DNA from 3 places in the Enterobacter oligotrophicus genome. Region 2 is predicted to be linked to each of the others. Evidence: predicted binding sites of a transcription regulator. Region 2 holds the regulator's gene; each other region holds the start of a gene.
The links. The regulator LexA, encoded in region 2, represses DNA repair genes until DNA is damaged. The targets are predictions, from matches to a motif close to TNCTGTATGTACATACAGNA.
Positions count from the first base shown of each region.

Region 1: metR (HTH-type transcriptional regulator MetR) is a predicted target of LexA. The motif match lies at 1,062-1,081, and genes of this name have one in related genera.
Region 3: EoCCA6_RS19635 (DNA translocase FtsK 4TM domain-containing protein) is a predicted target of LexA. The motif match lies at 5,463-5,482, and genes of this name have one in related genera.

Region 1 is NZ_AP019007.1:2,240,560-2,250,957, reverse strand. Features, by position in the region: gene EoCCA6_RS10840 (carboxylate/amino acid/amine transporter) at 1-189, shown strand, start outside; gene metR (HTH-type transcriptional regulator MetR) at 77-1,030, opposite strand; gene metE (5-methyltetrahydropteroyltriglutamate--homocysteine S-methyltransferase) at 1,146-3,407, shown strand; gene EoCCA6_RS10825 (dienelactone hydrolase family protein) at 3,454-4,260, opposite strand; gene udp (uridine phosphorylase) at 4,516-5,277, shown strand; gene rmuC (DNA recombination protein RmuC) at 5,416-6,873, shown strand; gene ubiE (bifunctional demethylmenaquinone methyltransferase/2-methoxy-6-polyprenyl-1,4-benzoquinol methylase UbiE) at 6,940-7,695, shown strand; gene ubiJ (ubiquinone biosynthesis protein UbiJ) at 7,709-8,314, shown strand; gene ubiB (ubiquinone biosynthesis regulatory protein kinase UbiB) at 8,311-9,951, shown strand; gene tatA (Sec-independent protein translocase subunit TatA) at 10,028-10,282, shown strand; gene tatB (Sec-independent protein translocase protein TatB) at 10,286-10,398, shown strand, end outside.
Region 2 is NZ_AP019007.1:2,781,637-2,792,034, reverse strand. Features, by position in the region: gene alr (alanine racemase) at 1-129, opposite strand, end outside; gene dnaB (replicative DNA helicase) at 139-1,551, opposite strand; gene EoCCA6_RS13345 (quinone oxidoreductase) at 1,618-2,601, shown strand; gene pspG (envelope stress response protein PspG) at 2,786-3,028, opposite strand; gene dusA (tRNA dihydrouridine(20/20a) synthase DusA) at 3,165-4,160, opposite strand; gene EoCCA6_RS13330 (conjugal transfer protein TraF) at 4,243-5,502, opposite strand; gene EoCCA6_RS13325 (cupin domain-containing protein) at 5,725-6,213, opposite strand; gene zur (zinc uptake transcriptional repressor Zur) at 6,330-6,842, shown strand; gene EoCCA6_RS13315 (CsbD family protein) at 6,903-7,112, opposite strand; gene dinF (MATE family efflux transporter DinF) at 7,232-8,569, opposite strand; gene lexA (transcriptional repressor LexA) at 8,634-9,242, opposite strand; gene EoCCA6_RS13295 (diacylglycerol kinase) at 9,351-9,719, opposite strand; gene plsB (glycerol-3-phosphate 1-O-acyltransferase PlsB) at 9,874-10,398, shown strand, end outside.
Region 3 is NZ_AP019007.1:4,097,438-4,107,835, reverse strand. Features, by position in the region: gene rarA (replication-associated recombination protein RarA) at 1-954, opposite strand, end outside; gene lolA (outer membrane lipoprotein periplasmic chaperone LolA) at 964-1,575, opposite strand; gene EoCCA6_RS19635 (DNA translocase FtsK 4TM domain-containing protein) at 1,705-5,385, opposite strand; gene lrp (leucine-responsive transcriptional regulator Lrp) at 5,521-6,015, opposite strand; gene trxB (thioredoxin-disulfide reductase) at 6,560-7,528, shown strand; gene cydD (heme ABC transporter permease/ATP-binding protein CydD) at 7,643-9,409, shown strand; gene cydC (heme ABC transporter ATP-binding protein/permease CydC) at 9,409-10,398, shown strand, end outside.

The sequences.
Region 1 (10,398 bases), 540 kb from region 2:
AATAACGTACATGTGCCTGCCGGGCTACTGGTGAACCTCGCCATCTGGCAGGAACAGCCGCACTGGCCGAGCTTCCTTATTGGGGGAGCGGTGATCCTGGCTTCGCTGTGGGTGCATCGCCGTTGGGTCGCTCCGCGCTCCGCACAAACGGAAGGTGATCGCAGGCGTGGTTCCGCGCTGAGCGAATAAACGCTTCTGTGATCGGCTGACGCTGCTCGCCATCGCGCACGGCGGCGTACAGCCGGCTCCACAGTCCTTCTCCCAGGGTTTTGGTGACCACCAGGCCCTGGCGTTCAAAACTCTCCACCACCCAGTGCGGCAGCGCCGCGATGCCCATTCTGGCGGCAACCATCTGAATCAACAGCAGGGTGTTATCCACGCTTTTCAGCTGTGGGCTGATGCCTGCGGGCTGCAGGAAATGACGCCAGATATCCAGGCGACTGCGTTGTACCGGGTAAATCAGCAGCGTTTCTGTCGCCAGATCTTCCGGCGTAATGCGCGTTTTAGCGGCCAGCGGATGATCCGGAGCCAGCACCAGGCGCACTTCAAAATCAAACATCGGCGAGTAGTGCAGACCGCTGCGCGGCAGAATGTCAGACGTCATCACCAGATCCAGCTCGCCCTGCTGGAGCGACGGCTGTGGGTCGAACGTCACGCCGGATTTAAAGTCCATTTCCACCTGCGGCCATCTCTGGCGGAAGTTTTCAAGCGCGGGAGTTAACCACTGGATACAGCTGTGGCACTCAATAGCGATACGCAGTTTAGTTTGCTGCGGCTCGTTGCAGGACTGCAGGGCGCTGGCAATCTGCGGCAACACCTGGTTCGCCAGCTGCAGCAGGATCTCACCCTGAGGCGTAAACCGCAGAGGCTGACTTTTACGGACAAAAAGACGAAAGCCGAGGCGTTGTTCCAGATCGCTGAACTGGTGAGAAAGGGCAGACTGGGTCTGGTGCAGCGTGGCCGCAGCCGCTGCGAGCGAACCGCAGTTCCGCAACGCCTGGAGCGTTTTCAGGTGTTTTATCTCGATCATGAAAGTCCTTCACTTCGCCATGAACATTTTGCGCTTGAGGAATATACAGTACCTGCCAATTATAGATGTGTAAACATCTGGACGTCTAAATAACAAATTTCTCAAGGGGCATACCATGACAATTCGCAATCACACCCTCGGTTTCCCTCGCGTTGGCTTGCGTCGTGAGCTGAAAAAAGCGCAAGAAAGCTACTGGGCGGGTAACGCCACCCGTGAAGAACTGCTGGCGGTGGGACGCGAGCTGCGCGCCCGTCACTGGGATCAGCAAAAACAGGCGGGCATTGACCTGCTGCCAGTGGGCGATTTCGCCTGGTACGACCATGTTCTGACCACCAGCCTGCTGCTTGGCAACGTGCCGGCTCGTCATCAGAACAAAGATGGATCGGTGGATATCGATACCCTGTTCCGCATTGGCCGTGGCCGTGCGCCAACGGGTGAGCCAGCGGCAGCAGCGGAAATGACCAAGTGGTTTAACACCAACTATCACTATATGGTGCCGGAGTTCGTGAAAGGTCAGGAGTTCAAACTGACCTGGACCCAGCTGCTGGATGAAGTGGACGAAGCGCTGGCGCTGGGCCACCAGGTGAAACCCGTGCTGCTCGGGCCAGTAACCTATCTGTGGCTGGGTAAAGTGAAAGGCGAGCAGTTTGACCGTCTCAGCCTGCTGAACGATATTCTGCCGGTCTACAAACAGGTGCTGATCGAGCTGGGCAAACGTGGCATTCAGTGGGTGCAAATCGATGAGCCTGCGCTGGTACTGGAGCTGCCGCAGGCGTGGCTTGATGCCTTCAAACCGGCGTATGACGCGCTCACCGGTCAGGTGAAGCTGCTGCTGACCACCTATTTCGAAGGCGTAACACCGAACCTCAGCACCATCACCACGCTGCCGGTTCAGGGGCTGCACGTTGATCTGGTTCACGGCAAAGACAATGTCGCTGAACTGCATAAGCGACTGCCGGAGGAGTGGCTGCTCTCAGCGGGGCTGGTCAACGGCCGTAACGTCTGGCGCGCCGATCTGACAGAGAAATACGCGCAGATTAAAGACATCGTCGGCAAACGTGAACTCTGGGTGGCCTCGTCCTGCTCCTTGCTGCACAGCCCGATCGATCTGAGCGTTGAAACCCGTCTGGATGCGGAAGTGAAAAGCTGGTTCGCCTTCGCTCTGCAAAAATGTGAAGAGCTGGCGCTGCTGCGCGACGCGCTGAACAGCGGCGACACGGCGGCGATTACCGGATGGAGCGCACCGATCCAGGCGCGTCGTCACTCGGCTCGCGTACACAATCCTGCGGTCGAAAAACGTCTGGCGGCCATCACCGCCCAGGACAGCCAGCGTCAAAGCCCCTATGAGGTACGCGCTGAAGCCCAGCGCGCCCGCTTCAACCTGCCAGCGTGGCCGACCACCACCATCGGCTCCTTCCCGCAAACGACCGAGATCCGCGGCCTGCGTCTGGACTTCAAAAAAGGCAATCTGGATGCAGCCAACTACCGCACCGGCATTGCCGAACATATCAAGCAGGCGATTATCGAGCAGGAGCGCTTAGGTCTGGACGTGCTGGTGCACGGTGAAGCCGAGCGTAACGACATGGTGGAATACTTTGGCGAACATCTGGACGGCTTCGTCTTTACCCAGAACGGTTGGGTGCAGAGCTACGGCTCCCGCTGCGTAAAACCGCCGGTAGTGATTGGCGACGTCAGCCGCCCGGAAGCGATCACCGTGGAGTGGGCGAAGTATGCCCAGTCTCTGACCGACAAGCCGGTAAAAGGCATGCTGACCGGCCCGGTGACGATTCTCTGCTGGTCGTTCCCGCGTGAAGACGTGACCCGTGAAACCATCGCCAAACAGATTGCGCTGGCGCTGCGTGATGAAGTGGCGGATCTGGAAGCAGCAGGCATTGGCATCATCCAGATTGACGAACCGGCACTGCGCGAAGGGCTTCCGCTGCGCCGCAGCGACTGGGATGCGTACCTGAAGTGGGGCGTGGAAGCGTTCCGTATCAACGCGGCGGTCGCAAAGGACGACACGCAGATCCACACCCACATGTGCTACTGCGAATTTAACGACATCATGGATTCCATTGCCGCGCTGGATGCGGATGTGATCACCATCGAAACCTCACGTTCGGACATGGAGCTACTGGAGTCGTTCGAAGAGTTCGACTACCCGAACGAAATCGGGCCGGGCGTGTATGACATTCACTCCCCGAATGTCCCGAGCGTCGAATGGATTGAGGCGCTGCTGAAAAAAGCCGCCCAGCGCATTCCGGCGGAACGCCTGTGGGTGAACCCGGACTGTGGCCTGAAAACCCGTGGCTGGCCGGAGACGCGCGCGGCGCTGGCGAATATGGTGAAGGCGGCGCAGAATCTGCGTCAGGCTTGATGAAATGCAGGCCCGGTAAGGCGTAGCCGCCACCGGGCTTTTATTTTTACGCTTTCTTGCCACCGTACTGGCTGAACCACGCCAGCATCCGCTGCCAGCCATCTTTGGCAGATTCTGCGTGGTAGCTCGGACGATAGTCGGCATTAAACGCGTGTCCGGCATCCGGGTACACCACGATCTCCGCCTTCGCGTTTGCCGCGCGCAGCGCCTGGCGCATCGTCTCGACCGTATCAAGCGGGATGCCAGTGTCCTGGCCGCCATAAAGTCCCAGCACCGGAGCATTCAAATCCGTCGCGATATCAACAGGTTGCTTCGGTGAGTTCAACGTCTTTTCCCCCACCAGCTTGCCGTACCAGGCGACGGCGGCTTTGAGCTGCGGATTGTGCGCAGCATACAGCCAGCTTATGCGTCCACCCCAGCAGAAGCCCGTGACCATAAGACGGTGCGGGTCGCCGCCGTTGCGTGCCGCCCAGCTGGCAACGTGGTCCAGGTCGGCCAGCACCTGTGCGTCCGGCACTTTGCTGACCAGGTTGCTGAACAGCGTCGGGATATCGCTGTAATCGTTCGGATCGCCCTGACGGAAATAAAGCTCAGGCGCAACGGCCAGGTAACCTTCCAGCGCCAGACGACGGCAGAGGTCGCGAATATGTTCGTGAACGCCAAAAATCTCCTGAACCACAATCACGATCGGCAGCGGACCGCCTGCCGATTTTGGCCGCGCGTGGTAAGCAGGCATATTCTCCCCCTGCGAGGGAATAGACGTCTCACCTGCAGTAATGGCTTCTTCAGGCGTTGAGACGATGGTGGAAGCATGCGGAGCCGCAGCAGGTGCAAAACCGGTTTTTTCAGTCATGGCATTCTCCGTACCAATGAGTTAGCGCAAAGGTAAATATAGTCACCAGGTTAACAACCCACAGTGCCTTATACAGTCTATCTTTTGTGCAGCATCCCACGATATAACTTGTTAATGTGATGTAAATCACTATTTTGTGGAAATTAACTGCAATCATTTTCATTCATGGTGAGTTTCATCACGAAATTAAGCCCTTTGCTTCTGTAAAGTACCGTTTTACTTCTTCTGACTAACCGACCCACAGAGGAGTCACCTATGTCCAAGTCTGATGTTTTTCATCTCGGCCTCACTAAAAACGATTTACAAGGGGCTACGCTGGCTATCGTCCCTGGCGATCCGGAGCGTGTGGAAAAGATCGCCGCGCTGATGGATAAGCCGGTCAAGCTGGCTGCCCATCGTGAATTCACCACCTGGCGTGCAGAGCTGGATGGCAAAGCGGTGATCGTGTGCTCTACCGGTATCGGCGGCCCGTCTACCTCTATCGCCGTGGAAGAACTGGCACAATTGGGCATTCGTACTTTCCTGCGAATCGGTACTACCGGTGCGATTCAGCCGCACATTAATGTGGGCGACGTGCTGGTGACGACCGCGTCCGTGCGTCTGGACGGTGCCAGCCTGCACTTTGCACCAATGGAATTCCCGGCAGTGGCGGATTTCGAATGTACCACTGCGCTGGTTGAAGCCGCGAAATCTGTGGGCGCAACCACCCACGTGGGCGTCACTGCATCCTCTGATACCTTCTACCCTGGCCAGGAGCGCTACGATACCTTCTCTGGCCGCGTGGTGAGCCGCTTCAAAGGCTCTATGGAAGAGTGGCAGTCCATGGGCGTAATGAACTACGAAATGGAATCTGCAACCCTGCTGACCATGTGCGCAAGCCAGGGTCTGCGTGCCGGTATGGTGGCGGGCGTTATCGTCAACCGTACCCAGCAGGAGATCCCGAACGCTGAAACCATGAAGCAGACCGAAAGTCATGCGGTGAAAATCGTGGTGGAAGCGGCTCGCCGTCTTATCTAGTCCTCCCTTTCAAGATAAAAGGCCGGCGCGTTCGGCCTTTATTTTTTGCGTAGCGCCTCGCAGGAAAACCCTTTCAAACTGGACGTTTATACAGCACAATTCTATTTTGTGCGGTAATACGTTGATGCAGGGGGCATTGTGGATCTCTCAATCCTGATTTATGCGGTGATTGCGCTGGTGGGCGTGGCGATAGGGTGGCTGATTTCAGGTTATCAGCATGCGCAGCAGAAGGCCGATCAACTGGCAGAGCGCGAGGAGATAGTTGCCGGGTTAAGTGCGGCAAAACAGCAGCTTGCTCTGAGCGATCACTGGCGTGATGAGTGCGAACTGCTTAACAATGAACTGCGCAACCTGCGTGACATCAACACCTCGCTGGAGGCCGATCTGCGCGAAGTGACCACCCGTCTCGAATCCACCCAGTTGCATGCGGAAGACAAAATCCGCCAGATGATCAACAGCGAGCAGCGCCTCAGCGAGCAGTTTGAGAACCTCGCCAATCGCATTTTTGAGCACAGCAACCGCCGCGTCGACGAGCAAAACCGTCAGAGTCTTAACAGCCTGCTGACACCGCTGCGCGAACAGCTGGACGGTTTTCGTCGTCAGGTGCAGGACAGCTTTGGTCAGGAGGCGCGTGAGCGCCACACCCTGGCACATGAAATTCGCAATCTCCAGCAGTTGAACGCGCAGATGGCACAGGAGGCGGTCAACCTGACCCGTGCACTGAAAGGAGACAACAAAACCCAGGGAAACTGGGGTGAAGTCGTCCTGACGCGCGTGCTGGAAGCCTCTGGTCTGCGTGAAGGGTACGAATATGAAACGCAGGTCAGCATCGAAAACGATGCCCGTTCGCGGATGCAGCCGGATGTGATTGTGCGTCTGCCGCAGGGTAAAGACGTGGTGATTGATGCCAAAATGACGCTGGTGGCCTACGAGCGCTATTTTAATGCCGAAGACGATTACACCCGTGAGTCGGCGTTGCAGGAGCATATTGCCTCCGTGCGTAATCACATTCGTCTGCTGGGCCGGAAGGATTATCAACAGCTTCCAGGTCTCCGCTCGCTCGACTATGTCCTGATGTTTATCCCGGTAGAGCCTGCATTCCTGTTGGCGCTCGACAGACAGCCCGAACTGATCACCGAAGCGTTAAAAAATAACATTATGCTGGTCAGCCCTACCACGCTGCTGGTGGCGTTACGTACCATTGCCAACCTGTGGCGCTATGAGCACCAGAGCCGTAACGCACAGCAGATTGCTGACCGGGCCAGCAAGTTGTACGACAAAATGCGTCTCTTCGTGGACGATATGTCCTCGGTTGGGCAAAGCCTGGATCGCGCGCAGGATAACTATCGTCAGGCGATGAAAAAACTCTCCTCCGGGCGCGGCAACCTGCTGGCGCAAGCCGAGGCATTTCGTAGCCTGGGCGTGGAAGTGAAACGCGAGATTAATCCGGAATTGGTCGAACAGGCAACGGCTCAGGACGAGGAGTTTCGCCTTCGCGCAGGAGAGGGTGAGCAAAAGACAGACAACAAAGACAACGATTTAGCGGCGGATTTATCGCCAGAAGAGCAGCCGACGCGTTTCTTTCGCGGTGGTTGAAACGTAGGGCAAACGCGCCCAATCTGTTACACTTCACGAACATTTGACTGATTAGCAGGCTCTGAGATGGTTGACGATTCACAAGACACGACGCACTTTGGCTTTCAGACTGTCGCCAAAGCGCAGAAGGCTGACATGGTGGCCCACGTATTTCATTCCGTGGCGGCGAAGTACGATGTGATGAATGACTTGATGTCGTTCGGCATTCATCGCTTGTGGAAGCGCTTCACCATTGACTGTAGCGGCGTGCGTCGCGGACAAACGGTGCTGGATCTGGCAGGTGGCACCGGCGACCTGACGGCGAAATTCTCCCGTCTGGTGGGTGAAACCGGCCGCGTGGTGCTGGCAGATATCAACGATTCCATGCTGAAAATGGGACGCGAGAAACTGCGTAACATCGGCGTGGTGGGTAATGTGGAATATGTGCAGGCAAACGCGGAAGCGCTGCCGTTCCCGGATAACACCTTTGACTGCATCACTATCTCGTTCGGGCTGCGTAATGTGACCGATAAAGACAAAGCGCTGCGCTCCATGTACCGCGTGCTCAAGCCGGGTGGACGCCTGCTGGTGCTCGAATTCTCTAAGCCGATTATCGATCCGCTGAGCAAAGCCTACGACGCCTATTCGTTCCACGTTCTTCCGCGTATTGGTGAGCTGGTGGCAAACGACGCCGAGAGCTATCGCTACCTGGCCGAATCCATTCGTATGCACCCGGATCAGGACACCCTGAAAGCCATGATGCAGGATGCGGAATTTGAGAATGTTGAATACTTCAATATGACGGCAGGTGTCGTTGCGCTTCATCGCGGTTATAAGTTCTGAGTGGAGGTCTCCTGTGCCCTTTAAACCCTTAGTCACCGCAGGCATTGAGAATGCACTGAACGCCTTTTTGTATCGCGCACCGGCGCTGAAAACCGCACGTCAGCGGTTAAACGGAAAGGTTTTGCGTATTGTTTTAAAAGAGTTCTCGACGCCGCTTGTGCTGGTTTTCAGCGAACGCCAGCTTGACGTTCTGGGTGAGTGGGAAGGCGAGGCTGACTGCTCGGTTATTACGCATTTGAGCGTGCTGCCCAAACTACGAGATCGTCAGCGACTGACGGCGCTGATCCGCAGCGGCGAGCTTGAAGTTGAGGGCGACATCCAGGTCGTGCAGAATTTCGTTGCACTGAGCGATTTAGCCGAGTTCGACCCGGCAGAACTGCTGGCACCGTATATAGGCGATATTGCTGCAGAAGGGATGAGCAAAGCCATTCATGGTGGTACGGCTTTCCTGCGCAAAAGCCTGCAGCGACAGCAGCGCTATGCGGCAGAAGTGCTCACCGAAGAGTGGCGTATGGCACCCGGACCACTGGAAGTGGCATGGTTTGCGGAAGAGACCGCAGCGGTTGAACGTGCGGTTGATGCGTTAACCAAACGGCTGGAAAAACTGGAGGGCAAATGACGCCTGGTGAAATTCGGCGCCTCTACTTTATCGTCCACACCTTTTTGAGTTACGGGCTCGACGAGCTTATCCCCAAAATGCGTATCACGCTGCCACTTCGAATCTGGCGGCGGATGTTGTTCTGGATGCCCAATCGCCATAAAGGTCAGCCGCTGGGGGAACGCCTGCGTCTGGCGTTACAAGAGCTTGGCCCGGTATGGATCAAGTTTGGGCAGATGCTCTCTACCCGCCGGGATCTCTTCCCGCCGCAAATTGCCGATCAACTGGCCTTGCTACAGGATCGCGTCGCGCCGTTTGACGGCGAAAGAGCGAAGAAACAGATCGAAGAGGCAATGGGAAATATTCCTGTTGAAACCTGGTTTGACGATTTCGACATCCAACCCCTGGCGTCTGCGTCTATTGCTCAGGTGCATACGGCGCGGCTGAAGGAAAACGGCAAAGATGTGGTGATTAAGGTTATTCGCCCGGATATCCTGCCGATCATTAAAGCTGACATGAAGCTGATTTATCGTCTGGCTCGCTGGGTGCCGCGTCTGCTCCCTGACGGACGTCGTCTACGCCCACTGGAAGTGGTGCGAGAATATGAAAAAACGCTGATTGATGAGTTAAACCTGCTGCGTGAGTCAGCGAACGCCATCCAGTTGCGCCGTAATTTCGAAGACAGCCCGATGTTGTATGTTCCTGAGGTTTACTCTGACTATTGCAGCCAGAACATGATGGTGATGGAACGTATCTACGGTATTCCGGTATCGGATGTGGTTGCCCTGGAAAAACAGGGGACTAACATGAAGCTGTTGGCCGAGCGTGGCGTGCAGGTCTTCTTTACCCAGGTGTTCCGCGACAGTTTTTTCCATGCCGATATGCATCCGGGAAACATTTTTGTCAGCTATGAGCACCCTGAGAATCCGAAGTATATCGGTATTGATTGCGGGATTGTGGGTTCGCTGAACAAAGAAGATAAGCGTTACCTCGCCGAGAACTTTATCGCCTTCTTTAACCGCGACTACCGAAAGGTGGCCGAGCTGCACGTGGATTCAGGCTGGGTTCCGCCAGATACTAACGTCGAAGAGTTTGAGTTCGCGATCCGTACCGTGTGTGAGCCTATTTTCGAAAAGCCCCTGGCAGAGATCTCCTTCGGCCACGTTTTACTGAACCTGTTCAACACCGCGCGTCGCTTCAACATGGAAGTGCAGCCTCAATTAGTTTTACTTCAGAAAACATTACTTTACGTTGAGGGCGTAGGCCGCCAGCTCTATCCTCAGTTAGACTTGTGGAAAACCGCGAAACCTTTCCTTGAATCCTGGATTAAGGATCAGGTCGGTATTCCAGCGCTGGTGCGCTCTCTGAAAGAGAAAGGCCCGTTCTGGATTGAAAAAATGCCTGAAATTCCTGAACTGGTTTACGACAGTTTGCGTCAGAGCAAGAACCTTCAGCACAGCATGGATAAAATCGCTCGCGAGCTTCAATCCAGCCGCGTGCGCCAGGGACAGTCACGTTATCTCTTTGGGATTGGGGCTACACTGCTGTTAAGTGGCACGTTGCTGCTGATCAATCGCCCGGACTGGCAAATGATGCCCGCCTGGCTGATGGCTGCAGGCGCTGTGGTCTGGCTTGCTGGCTGGAGAAAAACGCGCTGAATTAGCGTCGCTATCGACGGGTCGCATACGTATAATGCGGCCTGACTAATTAATCATCTGTCACTGGGGAACATGTATGGGTGGTATCAGTATCTGGCAATTGTTAATTATTGCCGTCATCGTTGTGCTGCTGTTTGGCACGAAGAAACTCGGTTCTATCGGTTCCGATCTTGGCGCATCTATCAAAGGCTTTAAGAAAGCCATGGGCGATGATGAGAATAAGCAGGATAAATCCAGTCAGGATGCGGACTTTACTGCTAAACCCATCGCCGACAAGCAAGATGAAGCCAAAAAGGAAGACGCTAAACGCCACGATAAAGAGCAGGTGTAATTCGTGTTCGACATTGGTTTTGGTGAGTTACTGCTGGTCTTTGTGATTGGTCTGATTGTGCTGGGGCCGCAGCGTTTACCTGTTGCGGTGAAAACCGTTGCGGGTTGGGTGCGGGC
Region 2 (10,398 bases):
AAGAAGACCGTGTCCGTAAGCGTTCGCTTTCACGACTGCAACGAGCTTGCTGGCGGGTGCCAGTTCACGCAGGCGTTGCAGGTTGTGTCGCAGAGCGCGGCGGTTAATAACAACAGTTGCCGCTTGCATGTAAATTCCTTATTCGTCGTCGTACTGCGGTCCCGCATAGTTATCAAAGCGCGACCATTGGCCGTTAAAGGTCAGACGTACCGTACCGATTGGGCCGTTACGTTGCTTACCGATAATGATTTCGGCGATCCCTTTCAGGTCGCTGTTCTCGTGATAAACCTCATCACGGTAGATGAACATGATTAAGTCGGCATCCTGCTCAATGGAGCCAGATTCACGCAGGTCGGAGTTGACCGGGCGTTTGTCGGCACGTTGTTCCAGGGAGCGGTTAAGCTGCGACAGCGCCACCACCGGCACGTGCAGCTCTTTGGCTAACGCCTTGAGCGAGCGGGAAATCTCGGCGATCTCCAGCGTACGGTTGTCGGAGAGTGACGGCACGCGCATCAGCTGAAGGTAGTCGATCATGATAAGCCCGATACCGCCGTGTTCACGGGCGATACGGCGCGCGCGGGAACGCACTTCCGTTGGCGTCAGGCCGGAGGAGTCATCAATGTAGATATTACGTTTTTCCAGCAGAATGCCCATGGTGCCGGAGATCCGCGCCCAGTCCTCATCATCAAGCTGGCCGGTACGAATGCGGGTCTGATCCACGCGTGAAAGCGACGCCAGAGAACGCATCATGATCTGTTCTGAGGGCATCTCAAGACTGAAGATGAGTACCGGTTTATCCTGCAACATCGCCGCATTTTCGACGAGGTTCATTGCAAACGTGGTTTTACCCATCGACGGACGCGCCGCGACGATAATCAAATCCGACGGCTGCAGACCGGCGGTTTTCTTATTCAGATCGTCATAGCCGGTATTCACGCCGGTGACGCCATCGTGCGGCTGCTGGAAAAGTTGTTCGATACGCGCGACAGTGGCATCAAGCACGTCGGCGATATTTTTCGGGCCTTCGTCTTTATTCGCACGACTTTCGGCGATTTTAAAGACACGCGACTCGGCGAGATCGAGCAAGTCTTCGCTGGTGCGGCCCTGCGGATCAAAACCGGCTTCGGCGATTTCGTTCGCCACCGAGATCATCTCGCGGACGACAGCACGTTCACGGACAATATCCGCATAAGCGCTGATGTTCGCTGCACTTGGCGTGTTTTTCGAGAGTTCTGCCAGATAGGCAAACCCGCCGACGCTGTCCAGTTGCCCCAGACGCTCCAGCGATTCCGCGAGCGTAATCAGGTCAATCGGGCTGCCCGACTCCTGCAGACGCGCCATTTCGGTAAAGATATGGCGGTGCGGGCGGGTATAAAAATCTTCCGCGACGACGCGCTCAGCGACGTCATCCCAGCGTTCATTATCCAGCATTAAACCGCCCAACACCGACTGTTCCGCTTCAATCGAGTGCGGCGGGACTTTTAACCCGGCGACCTGGAAATCACGCTCGCGAGGCTCAGTCTGTTTGTTGAAGGGTTTGTTTCCTGCCATAGTGAATGGAGTTACCGAGATAAAGAGTGGGTCGAAAGATTACCATATTTTTCTTACGGAGGGAGCATGGCAACGCGCATTGAATTCCAGAAACATGGCGGACCAGACGTGCTGAAAGCGGTGGAGTTTACCCCTGCCGCGCCTGGCGAGAAGGAAATCCAGGTTGAAAACAAAGCCATCGGCATTAACTACATCGACACCTACATTCGCGGCGGTCTCTATCCGCCTCCGTCGCTGCCGAGTGGGTTGGGAACGGAGGCTGCAGGCGTGGTCATTAAGGTGGGTAGCGCCGTTAAGCATATTAAAGAAGGCGATCGCGTGGTATATGCGCAATCGGCGCTGGGAGCCTACAGTTCCGTTCATAACGTCCCGGCGGACAAAGCGGCAATTTTGCCCAATGCCATTTCGTTTGAACAAGCCGCCGCCTCATTCCTGAAAGGGTTGACGGTCTATTACCTGCTGCGCAAAACCTATGAAATTAAACCCGATGAGCAGTTCCTGTTTCATGCTGCTGCGGGTGGCGTGGGGCTGATCGCCTGCCAGTGGGCGAAAGCGTTGGGTGCAAAACTGATTGGTACCGTCGGCAGTGCGCAAAAAGCGCAGCGCGCGCTGGATGCGGGCGCATGGCAGGTGATTAACTATCGGGAAGAGAGCATCGTTGAGCGGCTGAAAGAGATCACTGGCGGCAAAAAAGTGCGCGTGGTGTATGACTCGGTGGGGAAAGATACCTGGGAAGCCTCGCTGGACTGCCTGCAACGTCGCGGGCTGATGGTGAGCTTCGGTAACGCGTCAGGCGCGGTGACCGGAGTGAATCTGGGTATTCTGAACCAGAAAGGTTCGCTGTATGTCACACGCCCTTCGCTGCAAGGTTACATCACTAACCGCGAGGAGCTGATCGAGGCCAGCAACGAGCTGTTTTCACTGATCGCCAGCGGTGTCATTAAAGTGGATGTTGCGGATGCGCAAAAATACGCGCTGACCGATGCACAACGTGCGCATGAGGTATTAGAGAGCCGGGCAACACAGGGCTCAAGCCTGTTAATTCCCTGAGTCCTGAAAAGAAATTGGGCTTCCCGTGGGAAGCCCTTTCTTTTTTTAGTTCGGCTGTATGTAGGGTACAGCTCGATGAATTCTTTAGCGGCAGCCATAGTGACAGATTCGATAAGTAAATCCTATTCCGTTCTAAGCAATGCTGCCGGAAAAGTTGCAGGTATGTGACGAACCCCTCAATACCTTAGTAACGGAAGCGGTTATTGCGCTGATAACTGGGGACTTTTGGCGTTTTTATCGCCCGTATCGCCCACACAGTGGCAATGGCCAGCAGCAGCCACGGCAACAGTTTGATCGTCAGAGCAAATAACCCACCGATAAACATCACTACCGTCGCCACAACGATCGCGGCCAAAATGCCGAGCAGCGAAACGCCCGTGACCATCAGCATGACAAAAAAGCCAATCACAAAAAGTAGTTCCAGCATGGTGCTCTCCCACGAGTTCCCGAATGATGCATCGATCATTACAAAAAGCATGCCAAAACTAAGCTCTTGTTATAAAAGAAAAACGCCCCGCAAGATTTTGCAGGGCGTGGTGAATTTGACGATCTTTTAGCGAAATTTAACGCTTATCGGCGACCAGGCGCAGCGCGTGCTCCAGCACCTCGATATCCGCGCCGGCTTTATGCGCATTCTCGCTCAGGTAGCGACGCCACTGACGCGCTCCAGGAATACCCTGGAACAGGCCGAGCATATGGCGAGTGATATGTCCAAGATACGTGCCGTTGCTCAGCTCGCGCTCAATGTAGGGATACATAGCACGCACTACCGCAACTGGATCGGTGTCTGCACCTTCAACGCCGTAAATTTCACGATCGACCGTCGCCAGAATGCCAGGGTTCTGGTACGCCTCGCGCCCGACCATCACGCCATCCATGTGTGCCAGATGGGTTTTGGCCTCGTCCAGCGACTTAATGCCGCCGTTAATCGACATTGTCAGGTGCGGGAAATCACGCTTCAGTTGATACACGCGCGGGTAATCCAGCGGCGGGATTTCACGGTTCTCTTTCGGGCTGAGGCCAGAAAGCCAGGCTTTACGCGCATGGATGATAAACATCTCGCACTCGCCCTTTCCGGCCACAGTGTTGATGAAATCGCACAGGAATTCGTAGCTGTCCTGGTCGTCAATACCGATACGGGTTTTGACCGTCACCGGAATGGAAACCACGTCACGCATGGCCTTGATACAGTCCGCCACCAGTTGGGCGTTCCCCATCAGACACGCGCCAAACATACCGTTTTGTACACGGTCGGAAGGACAGCCGACGTTCAGGTTGATCTCGTCGTAGCCGCGTTCTTCCGCCAGCTTCGCGCACTGCGCCAGCGCAGCCGGATCGCTGCCCCCCAGTTGCAGGGCAACCGGATGTTCTTCTTCGCTATAGGCCAGATAGTCGCCCTTACCGTGAATAATTGCACCCGTGGTCACCATTTCGGTGTACAGCAGCGTATGGCGGGAGAGCTGGCGCAGGAAGTAGCGGCAGTGTCTGTCCGTCCAGTCGAGCATCGGCGCAATGGAGAAACGGTGTGCGGGGAAAGTGGTCTGCAATTCTGACGACATGGCGAAGTTTTAAGCATCTGGTGGAAAAGGGGCGCTACTATAGCACAAAGAAAAGCCGGAGGCGCATCGCCTCCGGTGCATGTTAGAACGTCATACTCAGCTGCGCACCCGCGCCCCAGGTTTCATCCTCGCCGTACAGACCCATCAGGTCAACATGCACGGTGTTAAACGGCGCAAAACCGACACCGCCGGTAAAGACATTACTGTCGTTCCCTTTCATATCCGCACGGAAACCGGCACGGACGGCCAGCCAGCTCAGCGGTGTGACCTCGGCACCTACGCCTGCGTACTGCGAGGTATCTTCACTCTTAAAGCCTTTGGTTTCGGTCAGATCGCTATCTGCGGTGAGCGTCACCAGATCGTTATGCCAGGCGGCACCGGCCGTCACCAGCGGACGGATCTGGTACGTGTCTTTATAACTCACTACCTCACCCGTGCGACCGTTGCGGATGCGAACATCTTTGGTATCGATATCGCGAGACATCAGGTTTTGTCCGCTCACGCCTACCGTCCAGTTTTCACCGAAATCGGCAGCAATACCCGCATCAACGTTAAAGCCGGTGTCGTCCGTACGGTAGCGGCTGTCGTTCCACTTGTTACTGTCGTAATCGTAAATCGAGGTCGTGTAATTATAGACCCAGGTTTTTTGCAATTTTGGCGTGACGCCCACTGAAACCGGGATGCCACCGAGATCGAACTGACGGGCAACCGCAATACCGTAGTCGGAGACAATCGCCGCCCGGCCAGACGCCGTTGAGTTGAGGTTTTTGGTAATTTGATCGGTGCCGTTAACTGCGGCATCCAGCGCGACACCAGCCGCCACCGCATCGCTATTTTGAATGCCGCGCAGATAATCAATATCCTGCTGGTCGATAGAGGAGCTGACGCGTCCGTGGGCATAACCTTTTGCCATAAAAGCGACAGAAAGCACATCGTTAGGAATACTCACGGCAATGCCTGCACCTGCCGTGGCGCGTGCGGTTTTGCCTTTGAGATAATCCAGCTCATCAGCAAGATCTTTCGCCGCGCCCTGGAACTGGTTAATTGAACCTAACGGGTTAGTAATGATTTCAGCGGGCGTAAGGTTATCAATCACATCCTGATAGTGATTGATTTTATCGTTGATATTATCGATCTCGTCCTGAAGATTGTCTTTATCCGTGATCTGCGCGCCAACAGAAGGCAGAATTACCGTCACATCATCGTCAGGCTTCGCTTTAGCCAGCAAGGCCGGGTTGATTAACGCCCCGCTGCCATAGCTGCCTGCCGCCACGCCCGTCCCCCCCATCGCGTCACTGCGTGACTCTGTCCAGGTATTGGCTGCCCCCGCCTGATTTGCCATAAATAAGGAGACAGCGATGCTAACCACCGAAAATTTAAAATGTTTTTTCACAGTATGCTCGTCTTATAGTCTGTTATGAAATAACCCCTGTCTGTTATCACTCAAACAGGCGCGAACTATTGCTGTGAATAAGTACAAAAAGACCCGCTATTTCCTTAAGTTAAATTCCTTATATGGCCTGTTGTAATTTGTGACGGCCCTCAATATTTATAGAAGAGGAAATTATTTTCGCCCAGGTTTTCCATCGTGCGGGCCAAAAAACTGCGGGGGATGGTCAACCCAGCGATCCTCACGCGTCGCGGCATATACCGGGTTCAGCGGGTAGTAAATGCGGTTGTGCTTTTTATTAGCCTCCCCGACAACCAGTAAACGCACCTCTTCATCGGTGTTATTGATAAAGGTGTGGCACACACCCGTCCCGGCGGGGAAACCCACGCTGTCGCCGGGTTCCAGCTTCCATAAATAGCCGTTAATCCAGGCCTCGGGATACCCTTCCAGCACGTAGACAAACTCCTCTTCGTCACTTTCTGCATGAGGATAAGAGGTGCGTCGCCCCGGCGGAAGGCGTTCATGATGAATGCCAATGCGACCCAGGCCCAGCTTGCGGGCCAGCGGAGCACCAATGGAAAAAAGCTCATCACTGTCGGGATAGGTTGAATCATCCGCGCCTTCCACATCGCGCCAGTGCCGAATACAGTCAGGTCTTTTCATGGTCTTATTTCCCGAATTGCAATGCGACAGGTATAGCACAGCCTGGCGGATCTCGGTGTTTTTAGCAGAACATGATAAAGTAAGGGTTTGCCGCCCTATTACATCCGAGGTGCTAAATGGATAAGTCCACAAACGAGCTGTTAGCGCAAGCTGAAAAGCTGTGTGCGCAACGCAATGTGCGCCTGACCCCGCAGCGCCTTGAAGTGTTGCGTCTGATGAGCCTTCAGCAAGGGGCGATTAGCGCCTACGATTTGCTCGACCTTCTGCGCGAAAGCGAACCGCAGGCCAAGCCGCCGACCGTTTACCGCGCGCTGGACTTCCTGCTGGAGCAGGGTTTTGTGCATAAGGTGGAATCCACCAACAGCTATGTGCTGTGCCATCTGTTCGATCAGCCAACCCATACTTCGGCCATGTTCATCTGCGATCGCTGTGGCGTGGTGAAGGAAGAAGGTGCGGAGGGCGTTGAAGATATTATGCACTCACTGGCCGCCAGAATGGGCTTTGCCCTGCGTCATAACGTGATTGAAGCGCACGGGTTGTGCTCTGCATGCGTGGAAGTGGAATCCTGCAGTCATCAGGACGCATGTCAGCACGATCACTCTATTATCGTGAAGAAAAAACCGCGCTAACAGCAAAAGAAAAGGCGGCTTATGGCCGCCCTCAGGGAGTCGTTGCGGGTAGTTCGCCGGTTACCAGCGGTAGTCGTTACGGGTTTCCCAGTCTTTGACTTCGTTTTCCGCCTGATCTTTTTCGTAACCGTAGCGTTCCTGAATTTTCCCGACAAGCTGATCGCGCTTACCTTCGATAACGGTCATGTCGTCATCCGTCAGCTTACCCCACTGTTCTTTCGCTTTACCTTTGAATTGCTTCCAGTTGCCGCCGATTTCGTCTTTATTCATAATCGTGTCCTCGTGTTAAGCGTCTATGAGTATCGTCCGCTACGTTCTTTTCTGCTGGACGTGATTATTATTGTAGTTAAGGATTCGGCTGTTGTTTTTATATTCGGAATCTTTAACCGTTACGATATATCGTGGCGGGAGGGAAGCCAGGTGTTATTTTGCCAGTGGCGGTGCCAGATAACTGCCAGCGAAAGTCCCCGCAGTGAGAGAAAGACCGCGAGCGCCAGCCATAAACCATGGTTGCCCAGATACGGAACCGTGAGCAGCGTCAGCCCAAAACCTGCCGCGGCAACCGCCATGCTGTTGCGCATCTCTGTTCCCCGCGTCGCACCAATGAACATGCCATCCAGCAAATAACACCAGACACCGACAACCGGTAAGATCACCTGCCAGATGATGTAGTGGCCCGCCAGTTCTCGCAGCGTCGGTAACGTGGTGAGTAAGGCAACAATATGCCCGCCAAAGCAGGCATACAGCAGGGCAAATGCCAGTGCGACCATGCCCGCCTGACGGCAGGCCGCGCGCCAGACTTCGCGAAGTTGGCCGCTTTCACGAGCGCCATAGGCCTGCCCGGAGTGCGCCTCAACGGCATAGGCAAAACCATCCAGCGCGTAAGCGGTAAAGGTTAACAATGTCATCAGCACGGCATTCACCGCGACAATTTCTGGCCCAAGACGTGCTCCAAAAACGGTCAACGCACCAAAACAGAGTTGTAGCAGGAGCGAGCGAAGCATGATGTCGCGGTTGAGCGCCAGCAGCTTGCGAATGTTGCCACGCCACGCGGTTTTCAGCATGGCGAGGGAGATACCACGCATGGCCAGCACGCGCCAGACCATCCACAGCCCGATGAGCAAGGTGCCGTATTCGGCTATCGCCGTCGCCAGCGCGGCTCCCCGCACGTTCATATGCAGACCCATCACCAGCCACAGGTCGAGTACGATGTTCAGAAGGTTTCCCACCACCAGCAGGATGACCGGCGCGCGGGCATACTGAACCCCCAGCAACCAGCCGAGCAAAACCAGGTTCGCCAGTGAAGCGGGCGCGCTAAGCCAGCGAATTTCCAGGAAGCGCCGCGCCTGTTCAAGCACCGCCTCGCTGCCACCCACAATATGGAGCGCCAGATCAATCAGCGGGGTTCGCAACAAAACGATCAATGCGCCAGCGCCGAGCGCCAGAATGAGCGGCTGAACCAGTGCACGCGCCAGCCGTAACGGATCTTTCGCACCATACGCCTGTGCCGTCAGGCCCGTGGTACTCATACGCAAAAAGAGCAGGAGCATGAAGAGGAAGCTGGTCGCCGTCGCGCCAATCGCCACGCCGCCGAGGTATACCGGGGAGTCCAGATGCCCAATCACCGCCGTATCCACCAGCCCCAGCAGAGGAACGGTGATATTGGAAAAAATCATCGGCAGCGCAAGACGCCACAATGCTTTATCTGAAGCCGTCAGCAGTGACATGAAAAAATACCGGGACAGAAAAATGAATCAGGCTGCGGAGGTGCCGCAGCCTGTCAGGAAGAGATTACAGCCACTCACCGTTGCGGATAACGCCAACAGCAAGACCTTCAATGGAGAAACTCTGCTCGCGGAGATCCACCACAATCGGGGAAAACTCGTTGTTTTCCGGCAGCAACTGCACGGTATTACCCTGTTTTTTCAGGCGCTTAACCGTGACTTCGTCATCAATACGCGCAACCACAACCTGGCCGTTGCGCACATCCTGGGTTTTGTGAACCGCCAGCAGATCGCCATCAAGAATACCGATATCTTTCATCGACATCCCACTGACGCGCAGCAGGAAATCGGCGCTCGGCTTGAACATACCAGGATCAACCTGATAGTGGCCTTCGATATGCTGCTGTGCCAGCAAAGGTTCACCCGCAGCAACACGGCCCACCAGTGGGATGCCCGTCTCTTCTTCCACCAGCAGACGAATGCCGCGCGACGCGCCAGAGACAATCTCAATCACGCCTTTACGCGCCAGCGCTTTAAGGTGTTCTTCGGCAGCGTTTGGAGAACGGAAGCCCAGACGCTGCGCGATTTCCGCACGCGTGGGTGGCATACCCGTCTGGCCGATATGATCCCGAATGAGATCAAACACCTCTTGCTGCCTGGTCGTTAACGCTTTCATTCCGCCCCCTGGGTGTATATACAGTTATGCTGTGAGTATATACAGTCAAAGGCGATTTTGGAACCAAAAACTGCACAAAAAACCAGGGACTTAATTATTTCTCGAGGCTCATCGGAAATGTGACCAAAGCAGCGTGACCCAAGTAATAGCCGCCGTGATAATCGCCAGCAGCACAGCAGCAGATCCCATGTCTTTCGCGCGGCCAGAAAGCTCATGGAAATCAGAACCAATACGGTCAACAACAGCCTCAATAGCGCTATTGAGAATTTCCACTATCATCACCAGAAGCACAGAGCCAATGAGAAGAACGCGGGTTATAGCATCAACATCAAGGAAACAGGCGATAACAACCGCGACGATAGCGGCGACCCCTTCCTGGCGAAAAGCGGCTTCATTGACCCACGCGGCACGGAAACCTTTCCATGAATAGCCGGCAGCTTTGATGATTCGGGTTAACCCGGTGGTATTATTGGCCATTAAAAGAACCTTTTATTGGAAATAGCGTCAGTAACTATAGCGACAGCACGTTTTGCTGCCGCCTGAAGTATGACGGGTAACAACAGAAATTTTGCGCGCTTTCTGTTATCCTTGCGCCGCAATTGCATTATTAACCAGAGGCTTTACATCGTTTATGTCCGGCTGGCCACGAATTTACTACAAATTACTTAATTTACCATTAAGCGTCCTGGTAAAAAGTAAGTCTATCCCAGCAGAACCCGCGCTGGAATTAGGGCTCGATACATCACGCCCTATTATGTACGTTTTGCCTTATAACTCGAAGGCTGACTTGCTGACGCTTCGCGCCCAGTGTCTGGCGCATGATTTACCTGATCCGCTTGAACCGCTGGAAGTTGACGGTACTCTGCTGCCACGCTACGTGTTTATTCACGGCGGGCCGCGCGTGTTTACCTATTACACGCCGAAAGAAGAGTCCATCAAGCTGTTCCACGACTACCTCGATCTGCACCGCAGCAATCCCGATCTGGATGTGCAGATGGTGCCGGTCTCCGTGATGTTCGGTCGCCGTCCGGGTCGCGAAAAAGGCGAAGAGAATCCACCGCTGCGCATGCTTAACGGCATCCAGAAGTTTTTCGCTGTCTCCTGGCTGGGGCGCGACAGCTTCGTGCGTTTCTCCCCTTCCGTCTCGCTGCGCCGC
Region 3 (10,398 bases), 1.3 Mb from region 2:
CCAGGCGGAGATCGCGACCTGCATGGCGCGCGGGTCAGCATTACCCACATCTTCAGACGCAATCGCCAGACAGCGACGCGCTACATATAACGGATCGCCGCCTGCGGTAATAATACGCGCGTACCAGTAGAGCGCCGCATCCGGCGCGCTGCCGCGCACAGATTTATGCAGCGCAGAGATCAAATCGTAAAAACGATCGCCTTTGTTATCGAAACGCGCGCTGCGTTCACCGGCAATTTCGGTGAGCAGTTCAGGTTTCAGCACGCGCTTGCCGGAATCATCCACTTCAGCCATATCGGCCATCATTTCCAGCGTATTCAGCGCCCGGCGCGCATCGCCGTTAACCAGTTCTGCAATCGCCCGGCGCGTCTCATCCGGCAAAACGATATCCTGCCCGCCATAGCCGCGTGCTTTGTCGTCCATCGCCTGCGTCAGAACCTTTTCGATATCTTCCGTGGTTAGCGATTTAAGCAGGTAAACGCGCGCACGGGAAAGCAGCGCTGAGTTGAGTTCGAAAGACGGGTTTTCAGTGGTGGCACCGATGAAAAAAATCGTGCCGTCTTCAATGTGGGGCAGGAAAGCATCCTGCTGGCTCTTATTGAAGCGGTGGACTTCGTCCACAAAGAGGATAGTTCGACGTCCGGCATTGCGGTTCTGACGCGCGCGCTCTATCGCCTCGCGGATCTCCTTCACACCCGACGTCACCGCCGAGATGCGCTCAACGTCCGCGTTGGCATAGCGGGCGATCACTTCAGCGAGGGTCGTTTTGCCGGTCCCAGGTGGCCCCCAGAGGATCATCGAGTGAAGATGCCCGGCCTCAATGGCGCGCGGCAAAGGTTTCCCCGCAGCCAGCAGGTGCTGCTGGCCGATGTACTGCGCTAAATTTTCTGGCCGCATACGCGCGGCCAGAGGTTGAAACGCATTATCTGAAAAATCGAGCGACAGGTTGCTCACTCACGCCTCTTACTTACGTTGGTCATCCACCGTTACGCCCTGCGGCGGGGTAAAGGTGAATTTCGATGCATCAACAGCGCCGTTTTGCTGCGATTTAAGCTGATAGCTGCTGCGCTGATCGTCCTGCTCAACCGCACCGAACTGATTAATTGTACCGTTGCTGCTCACATTGATGGTGAACTGCTTCAGGTTGCCGTTGCTGCCTTTTGGCGTCAGGACAAACTCATCCCCGTTCTGCTTGATGTTGTACTGCTGCCAGTCGCTGGACTGGTTACGGGCGATCAGCATAAACGGCGTGTTGCTGGTCGCATCTTTCAGCCAGGTCGCGGTCGCCTGTTCAACAAACGGGTTGAAGAACCACAGGGTTTTACCGTCAGACACCAGGATGCTTTCATCCGGCTGGGTCATGTGCCAGTTAAACAGATTTGGGCGTTTCACCCACAAATCCCCCTGACCTTCCTGCACCGCGTTACCGCTGCCATCAGTCACTTTCTGCGTGAAGCTGGCGTGGAAGCTGCTCACTTTATCCAGTCGGCTTTTAAGGTCGCTGGCTGCATCAGCCCAGACGCTGCTGGCAACAAAACTGGTGAGAAATGCACAGGCGATGGCGAATTTTTTCATTGTCATTCCTTAAAATACGTCTTCCCGATGTGGGGGTTCCGTCTTCCATTCTGGACCTGCCCGCAGGCAGGTGATAGAAGAAAATGCTTAATTTTGGCTGATTTACCCTTCTTTGCAATCAGAACGCGGTCAATCAAACGGCGGTGGTGCCAGCACCTCACGGTTACCGTTATGTCCCTGCTCGCTCACAATGCCCTGCGCTTCCATCTGTTCGATGATACGCGCTGCACGGTTGTAGCCGATACGGAACTGACGCTGCACGCCGGAGATGGACGCTTTACGTTTTTCAGTCACGAAGTTAACCGCCTGGTCGAATAACGGGTCCAGCTCTTCGCCGCCGTCGAAGCCACCGCCGCCGCCTTCGCTTTCGCTGTCGGAGGTGATGCCATCAACGTATTGCGGACGACCACGTGCTTTCCAGTCCTGTACGACCGCGTGAACTTCCTGATCGCGAACAAACGCGCCGTGAACACGTACCGGAGAGGTAGAGTTCGGGCCGGAATAGAGCATATCACCCATTCCCAGCAGCGACTCCGCGCCGCCCTGGTCAAGGATAGTACGTGAGTCAATTTTGCTCGATACGGTAAACGCGATACGGGTCGGGATGTTTGCTTTAATCAGACCGGTGATGACATCCACAGACGGACGCTGCGTCGCCAGCACAAGGTGAATACCCGCCGCACGTGCTTTCTGCGCCAGACGAGCAATCAGCTCTTCCACTTTCTTACCGACGGTCATCATCAGGTCGGCGAACTCATCCACCAGCACAACGATGTAAGGCAGTTTTTCCAGCACCGGATGCTGGGCATCCATGCTGTCGCCCGGCTTCCAGTATGGGTCCGGAATTGGACGCCCCATACGCGCCGCCTCAGCGATTTTCTCGTTATACCCGGCAAGGTTACGCACACCCAGCGCCGACATCAGCTTATAGCGACGCTCCATCTCATTGACGCTCCAGCGCAGGGCGTTAGCAGCGTCCTTCATGTCGGTCACAACTTCCGTCAACAGATGCGGAATGCCTTCATATACTGAAAGTTCCAGCATTTTCGGGTCGATCATGATGAAACGCACATCTTCCGGCTGCGCTTTATAGAGCATGCTCAGGATCATGGCGTTCACACCGACGGACTTACCGGAACCGGTCGTACCCGCGACAAGCAGGTGAGGCATTTTCGCGAGATCGGCCACCACCGGATCGCCTGCGATATCTTTACCCAATACCACGGTCAACGGGGATGGGTTATCACGGAACTTGGTATTATCCAGCACTTCACGGAGGTAGACGGTCTGGCGTTTCTTGTTCGGCAGCTCCAGGCCTACATACGGCTTGCCTGGGATCACTTCCACCACACGCACCGCAACGGTCGACAGCGAACGCGCCAGGTCACGTGACAAATTAGAAATACGAGCTGCTTTTACACCCGGTGCCAGATTGAGCTCGAAACGGGTAATCACCGGACCAGGAGAATAGTTCACCACATCCGCTTTGATACGGAAGTCTGCCAGACGGGCTTCCACCAGTCGGGCCATCTGCTCAAGCGCAAACGTATCAACAGGCTCCACTTCTGCCGGCGGAGGCGTTAACAGATCCAGCGACGGCAGCGGCGTGCTTGGACGTTGCAGCGGACGGCTGTCACCGTTACGCATCAGCAGCGGGTGAATCAGGCTTTCCTGCGGCTGTGCCTGAGGCTGCTGGAACTGCGGTGGCTGTTGTGGCTGTGCATATGCCTGCGGAGCCGGTTGTTGTGGCTGAGCATACGGCTGTGGCGCAGGTTGCTGGCGCACCGGTTCGGCTTCAGGCATCACGCTCGGGGTGAACAACGGCTCGCTCGGGCCATCATCCACCAGATCTTTCATTGGCGAGAATTCAAAATCGGACAGTGAGAACGGGTTCGCACCGGCAGGTTGTTCACCGGAATAGCGTTGCTGCTGGGTTGCAGCAAACTGACGCGCTAATTCCGCCTCGGCCGCCTCATCGTCATCCTGGTGGGCTTGATGGTGCTGCACATCATGCTGGTATTCTTCACCATACCGCTGTTGCTGTTGCGCGGCGAACTGGCGCGCCAGTTCATCCTGCTGCAGTTCATCAGTGTCATCTTCGTACTCAGGCTCACGCGCTTTCTCTTCAGCCATACGCTGGGAGGGCAATTTAATGCCATAAGAGGCCAGCTCACGGCGCGTCGGAACGCGAACGCGGTTAGGGCGCGGCAGCTGCGGGCCAATCCCCTCTTTCACCTGTGGGCGTGGCGCGCCACCGGCTGCCAGGCTAAACACCGGCGCAGCAGCCGCAGCTGTTGCAGTGGCTTGCTTCACGCTTTCAGCCACAGGAGCAACCGCAGGTGTTGGGTCGACTGGCGGAACGGAAACGGTCGGAGCCCTGGTGACAGGCTCCTGAAGCGGTTCAGGCACTGGCTGATACCAGGCCGCCAGCTGTTCGCGCTCACGGGCGCGACGCTCTTCAACCTCTTCAAAATAGTACATTGGCGGACGCGACGGTTTCGCCTCTTCCACCACTTCGGGTTCAGGCTGTGGCGCGACATACGGTTGCACAGGTTCAACCGGCTCAGGCGCATGCTCCTGATACGGCTGAGCAACAGGCTCCTCATACTGCGGATATTCCTGCGGCTCCGGCTGATAAGGCTGCTGCCACTGCTCCTGCTGAACGGGCACATAGCTTTCTGGCTCAGGCGCAATCGTCGGCTCCGGCGTATGGACACCTGGTGCAGTCTGCCAGTCAATCTGTGGTTGTTGAATGGCAGATTCGGGTGCAGGAACCTGCGCGGAAGGCATGACGGCTTCCACAGGGGCAGCATAAGCCTGCGTGGCCATAGTGGCCGCTGCGGCAGCCGCCACAGGTTCAGTAACCGAATGGCCATTTAACAACGGATCGTATTCGTCGTAATCGCCAGGCATCGCACGGCTGCCAGAGAAAAGAACATCGTCAGGATCAAGGGCAGCCCCCGAGGTGCGGTACTCAATGTGCTCTTCGTCATCCATGCGTTTGCCGGAGAAAAGTGCCGCATCGGTTTTACGACCTAACGGATTGGCGAATTTTTCAGCGACGCGTTTACGACGCGCCAGCGCACCGCGCAGAATGCGGGCGCGACGAGATTCGCGACGCTCAACAGGCGCGTCATCATCCTCTTCGTACTCATCTTCATACTCGTCTTCATCGACCCATGTATCGTCGCGGCGGGTACGGTTACTGGCAAAGGTGAGAATATTGAGGATAAAGCTGCCGATCTTCTCAGCGATGCTCACCCACGACCAGCCGGTGAACAGCGTCAACCCGGCCGCCCAGATGCAAAGCAACGTAAGGGTGCCGCCGCTGCTGTGGAGCATCGGTTGCAGCGCGGTACTCAGCAGGCTGCCGATCACGCCGCCGGAGGCGAAATACCAGATATCATCAGCATTGATAGCCGCCAGCCCACAGGAGGTGAGGATCAATGCCAGCGCGCCTATCAGGCGCAATGAAACGGCAAAGTAATCGATGTAGTCATCGTTCTGTCGATGACGCCAGGCAAACCAGCATCCGCCAATAATAATGACGGGAATGGTATAGGCCATCACACCGAAAATGAAAAAGAGGGTATCCGCAAGCCAGGCACCAGGAATGCCGCCTAAATTATGGATAGGCTCATGCCATGCGGTTTGTGACCAACTGGGATCTGAGGGATTGAAACTGAGTAAGGCGACCATCAGCCAGACGGCAAAAAGGGCAATAACGATCAGCAACGCCTCAAGGAGGCGACGTCCGCTGCTTAGTTTCGATAATGTGACTTCTTTGTCTTCGGTATATTCCTGGCTCAAGAAAGGCTCTCCAGGTATCAGGCATGTCCTGCCTGTTTGCTAAAACGGACAACAGCGCCGGGGTTCCCCGGCACTGTTGCTGTATGGATTAACAGGAGTGTAATCAAACTACGCTGATTTTGCACCTGTTCCGTGTTAGCGCGTCTTAATAACCAGACGATTGCTCTGTTTGACCTCTTCCATCACCACATAAGTACGGGTGTCGTTCACGCCTGGCAGACGCAGCAGGGTTTCACCCAGCAGCTTACGGTAGGCGGACATGTCTGGCACACGGGTTTTCAACAGGTAGTCGAAATCACCGGAAACCAGATGACACTCTTGAATTTCTTCAAGTTTCTGTACAGCAGCGTTAAATTGCTCAAACACATCCGGCGCACCACGATTCAGAGTAATCTCAACAAATACCAGAAGTGAGGCATCCAGATAATGCGGGTTCAGCAGAGCCGTATAGCCCTGAATAAAACCCTGTCTTTCCAGTCGGCGCACACGCTCAAGGCACGGCGTCGGGGAAAGTCCCACACGTTTTGAAAGCTCGACGTTGGAAATACGCCCATCCTTTTGCAATTCATTAAGAATGTTACGATCGATACGGTCGAGATCTTTGCCAGGGCGCTTCTTGCTATCTACCATTATTATTGTCTCTCTGTATTCCTTCCCTACTCCTGCCTGGACCCTGTGCACATCACTGTTCAGAGCCTGTACCCGTTATTCATCACATCGCCTGGTTATGTGTTAGACGCGATGCGGATTCGGGTTCTGTTGGTAAGAAGACCGTTGCCCGAAGGCAGTCACCGACATCACGTATGGCGTCTGTCCACGCCATGCGTAGATTTCACTGACCCGGTAAAAATGGCATTTACGTGCATGCCTATGCGGCACACGGTTAACGCGGTTTTTTTTCTTCCTTGAATGTTTTCGCAAAAGCGCAGGGGATTGTCAAAGCAAAACATCGATTTTTAGTACAACATGCCGGATATTCATTACGGTCGCGTATTAATCATCATTTTATTGCCTTATAAACGACCGGTTTTCAGTAGAAATCGTTATGTTATAGCGCTCCATTCATCGTCGGCGTCTATTGCACATATTGATATCAAAATTGCTGTGCTCTTTTTTTACGGCAACAAATTCCCTACAATCCAGCCAAATGTCTGCCAACAACAATGGGGATCTCATGGGCACGGCCAAACACAGTAAGCTGCTAATCCTTGGTTCTGGACCTGCGGGATATACCGCGGCGGTCTATGCTGCACGCGCTAACCTGCAACCGGTATTAATCACCGGTATGGAAAAAGGCGGTCAGCTGACCACCACCACTGAAGTGGAAAACTGGCCAGGCGACCCGAACGACCTGACCGGGCCGCTGCTGATGGAACGTATGCACGAGCATGCAACCAAATTCGAAACTGAAATTCTGTTCGACCACATTAACAAGGTCGATCTGCAGAACCGTCCGTTCCGTCTGACAGGCGACAACGGTGAATACACTTGTGACGCATTGATCATTGCCACTGGCGCATCAGCCCGTTACCTCGGCCTGCCGTCAGAAGAGGCATTCAAAGGCCGCGGCGTGTCTGCCTGTGCAACCTGCGACGGTTTCTTCTACCGCAATCAGAAAGTCGCGGTCATCGGCGGCGGCAATACCGCAGTGGAAGAAGCGCTCTACCTGGCGAACATCGCCTCTGAAGTGCACCTGATCCACCGCCGTGACACCTTCCGTGCCGAGAAGATCCTGATCAAACGTCTGATGGATAAAGTGGCGAGCGGCAACATCGTGCTGCACACCAACCGTACACTGGAAGAAGTGACTGGCGATCAGATGGGCGTGGCGGGTCTGCGTATTCGCGATACGCAGAACACCGACAACGTGGAAACGCTGGAAGTGGCGGGCCTGTTTGTGGCGATCGGCCACAGCCCGAACACGGCAATCTTCGACGGTCAACTGGAGCTGGAAAACGGCTACATCAAAGTGCAGTCCGGTATCCACGGCAATGCGACCCAGACCAGCATTCCTGGCGTGTTCGCCGCAGGCGACGTGATGGACCATATTTATCGTCAGGCAATCACCTCCGCAGGCACTGGCTGTATGGCCGCTCTGGATGCTGAACGCTACCTGGATGGGCTGGCTGAACAAGCCAAATAATCTTTACAAGTCAGTAACAAACGTAAATAAAGGCGGCCACAGGTCGCCTTTATTTTTGGTCACGTGTAACATGCAGTTGTCTAATTTCTTATAACGTCACCTGCAAAATACGCAATGGAAAAAACCCGTCAACAAGAGTTAACACGCTGGCTAAAACAGCAAAGCGTTCTATCCCGCCGCTGGCTTACCTTTTCCCGACTTCTGGGATTTGTCAGTGGTCTGTTGATTGTTGCCCAGGCATGGCTGCTGGCCCGCATTCTTAATCATATGATTATGGAGAACATCCCGCGCGAAGCGCTGCTGCTGCCGTTTATCATTTTGGTCCTGGTCTTTGTGCTGCGCGCCTGGGTCGTATGGCTGCGTGAGCGTGTTGGTTTTCATGCCGGACAACATATTCGCTATGAAATTCGCCGCCAGGTGCTTGACCGTCTTCAGGAGGCGGGGCCAGCGTGGATTCAGGGTAAGCCTGCCGGAAGCTGGGCTACGCTGATCCTTGAGCAGATCGACGATATGCATGACTACTACGCCCGCTATCTGCCACAGATGGCGCTGGCTGTATTCGTTCCGCTGCTGATTGTGATCGCTATTTTCCCTGTCAACTGGGCCGCTGCGCTGATTTTGCTGGGCACCGCCCCGCTGATCCCACTGTTTATGGCGATGGTTGGGATGGGTGCCGCAGATGCCAACCGCCGTAACTTCCTTGCTCTGGGGCGTTTAAGCGGTCATTTCCTTGACCGTCTGCGCGGCATGGAAACCCTGCGTATATTTGGCCGTGGTGAAGCGGAAACCGAAAACATCCGCCTGGCCTCACAGGATTTCCGCCAGCGCACCATGGAAGTGTTACGTCTGGCGTTTTTGTCATCTGGCGTTCTTGAATTCTTTACCTCACTGTCGATTGCCCTGGTGGCGGTCTATTTTGGCTTCTCTTACCTCGGAGCGCTGGATTTCGGCCACTACGGTACGGCAGTCACCCTTTCTGCTGGTTTCCTTGCGCTGATCCTGGCACCGGAATTTTTCCAGCCGCTTCGCGATCTCGGCACGTTTTATCATGCCAAAGCGCAGGCCGTTGGCGCAGCCGACAGCCTGAAAACGTTCCTTGAAACGCCGCTGGCGCACCCGGCACGTGGTGAAGTGACCCTGAACGCCCAGGAGCCTGTGACCATTGAAGCGCGGGATTTCTCTATTCTCTCGCCAGAGGGAAAAGTGCTGGCAGGCCCTATGAACTTTACCCTGCCAGCCGGACAACGTGTGGTTCTGGTGGGCACCAGCGGCTCCGGGAAAAGCTCGCTGCTCAATACCCTTTCTGGCTTTATGGCCTACACCGGTTCCCTTCGCATTAACAAAACGGAACTCAGTGAGCTTGATCCTGAGGCCTGGCGTAAACAGCTAAGCTGGGTGGGGCAAAACCCACAGCTTCCTGCTGCCACGCTGCGTGAAAATGTGCTGCTGGCGCGCCCTGATGCGCGAGAAGATGAGTTGCAATCGGTGCTCGATCGCGCCTGGGTCAGCGAGTTTCTACCGCTGCTGCCGCAGGGTGTGGATACCGTGGTTGGCGATCAATCCGCCGGACTGTCCGTTGGGCAGGCGCAGCGCGTGGCTGTTGCCCGTGCGCTGTTGAATCCCTGCCAGCTTATGCTGCTGGATGAACCCGCCGCGAGCCTGGATGCGCACAGTGAGAAACGTGTAATGGATGCGCTTAACGCGGCTTCGCGCAGGCAAACCACCCTGATGGTCACGCACCAGCTGGAAGGCATTGCCGACTGGGATCAAATTTGGGTGATGGAAAATGGTCGTATTGTTGAGCAAGGCGATTACGCCTCTCTCGTTGCTGCGCAGGGGCCGTTTGCCACCCTGCTGGCGAATCGTCAGGAGGACATTTGATGCGCGCCTTACTCCCGTATCTTGCCCTGTATAAACGCCACAAATGGATGCTGACGCTGGGCATCGTTCTGGCAATTGTTACCCTGCTTGCCAGCATCGGCCTGCTTACGCTCTCCGGCTGGTTCTTGTCGGCTTCTGCCGTCGCGGGCTTCGCCGGATTATACAGCTTTAACTATATGCTTCCGGCTGCGGGCGTACGTGGCACCGCCATTACCCGTACTGCCGGACGTTATTTCGAGCGTCTGGTCAGCCACGACGCGACGTTCCGCGTGCTGCAGCACCTGCGTATCTATACCTTCAGCAAACTGTTGCCCCTCTCCCCTGCCGGGCTGGCGCGTTTTCGCCAGGGCGAATTGCTCAACCGTGTGGTAGCGGATGTCGATACACTCGATCACCTCTACCTGCGTGTGATTTCTCCGATCGTGGGTGCGTTTGTGGTGATCGTGGTGGTCACGCTGGGACTTTGCGTTCTGGACGTACCGCTCGCATTGACGCTGGGCGGCATCATGCTGCTGACGCTGATTATCCTGCCGCCGCTGTTTTACCGTGCCGGTAAGTCAACAGGCGAAAACCTGACCCGTATGCGCGGGGAGTATCGACAGCAGTTGACCTCCTGGCTGCAGGGACAGGCAGAACTTACCATTTTTGGTGCCAGCACGCGCTACCGTTCGCAAATGGAAAGCACCGAGTTGAACTGGCACGAAGCTCAGCGCCGCCAGTCAGAACTAACAGCCTTCTCCCAGGCGCTGATGATGTTAATCGGCGGCGTGGCGGTCACCGTCATGCTGTGGATGGCCTCCGGCGGTGTGGGCGGCAACGTACAGCCCGGCGCGCTGATTGCGCTCTTCGTCTTCTGTGCGCTGGCGGCCTTTGAAGCCTTAGCCCCGGTCACGGGGGCGTTCCAGCATCTGGGACAGGTTATCGCTTCTGCAATGCGTATTACGGAGATTGCTGAGCAGGAGCCGGAAGTGAAGTTCACTGCTGCGCAG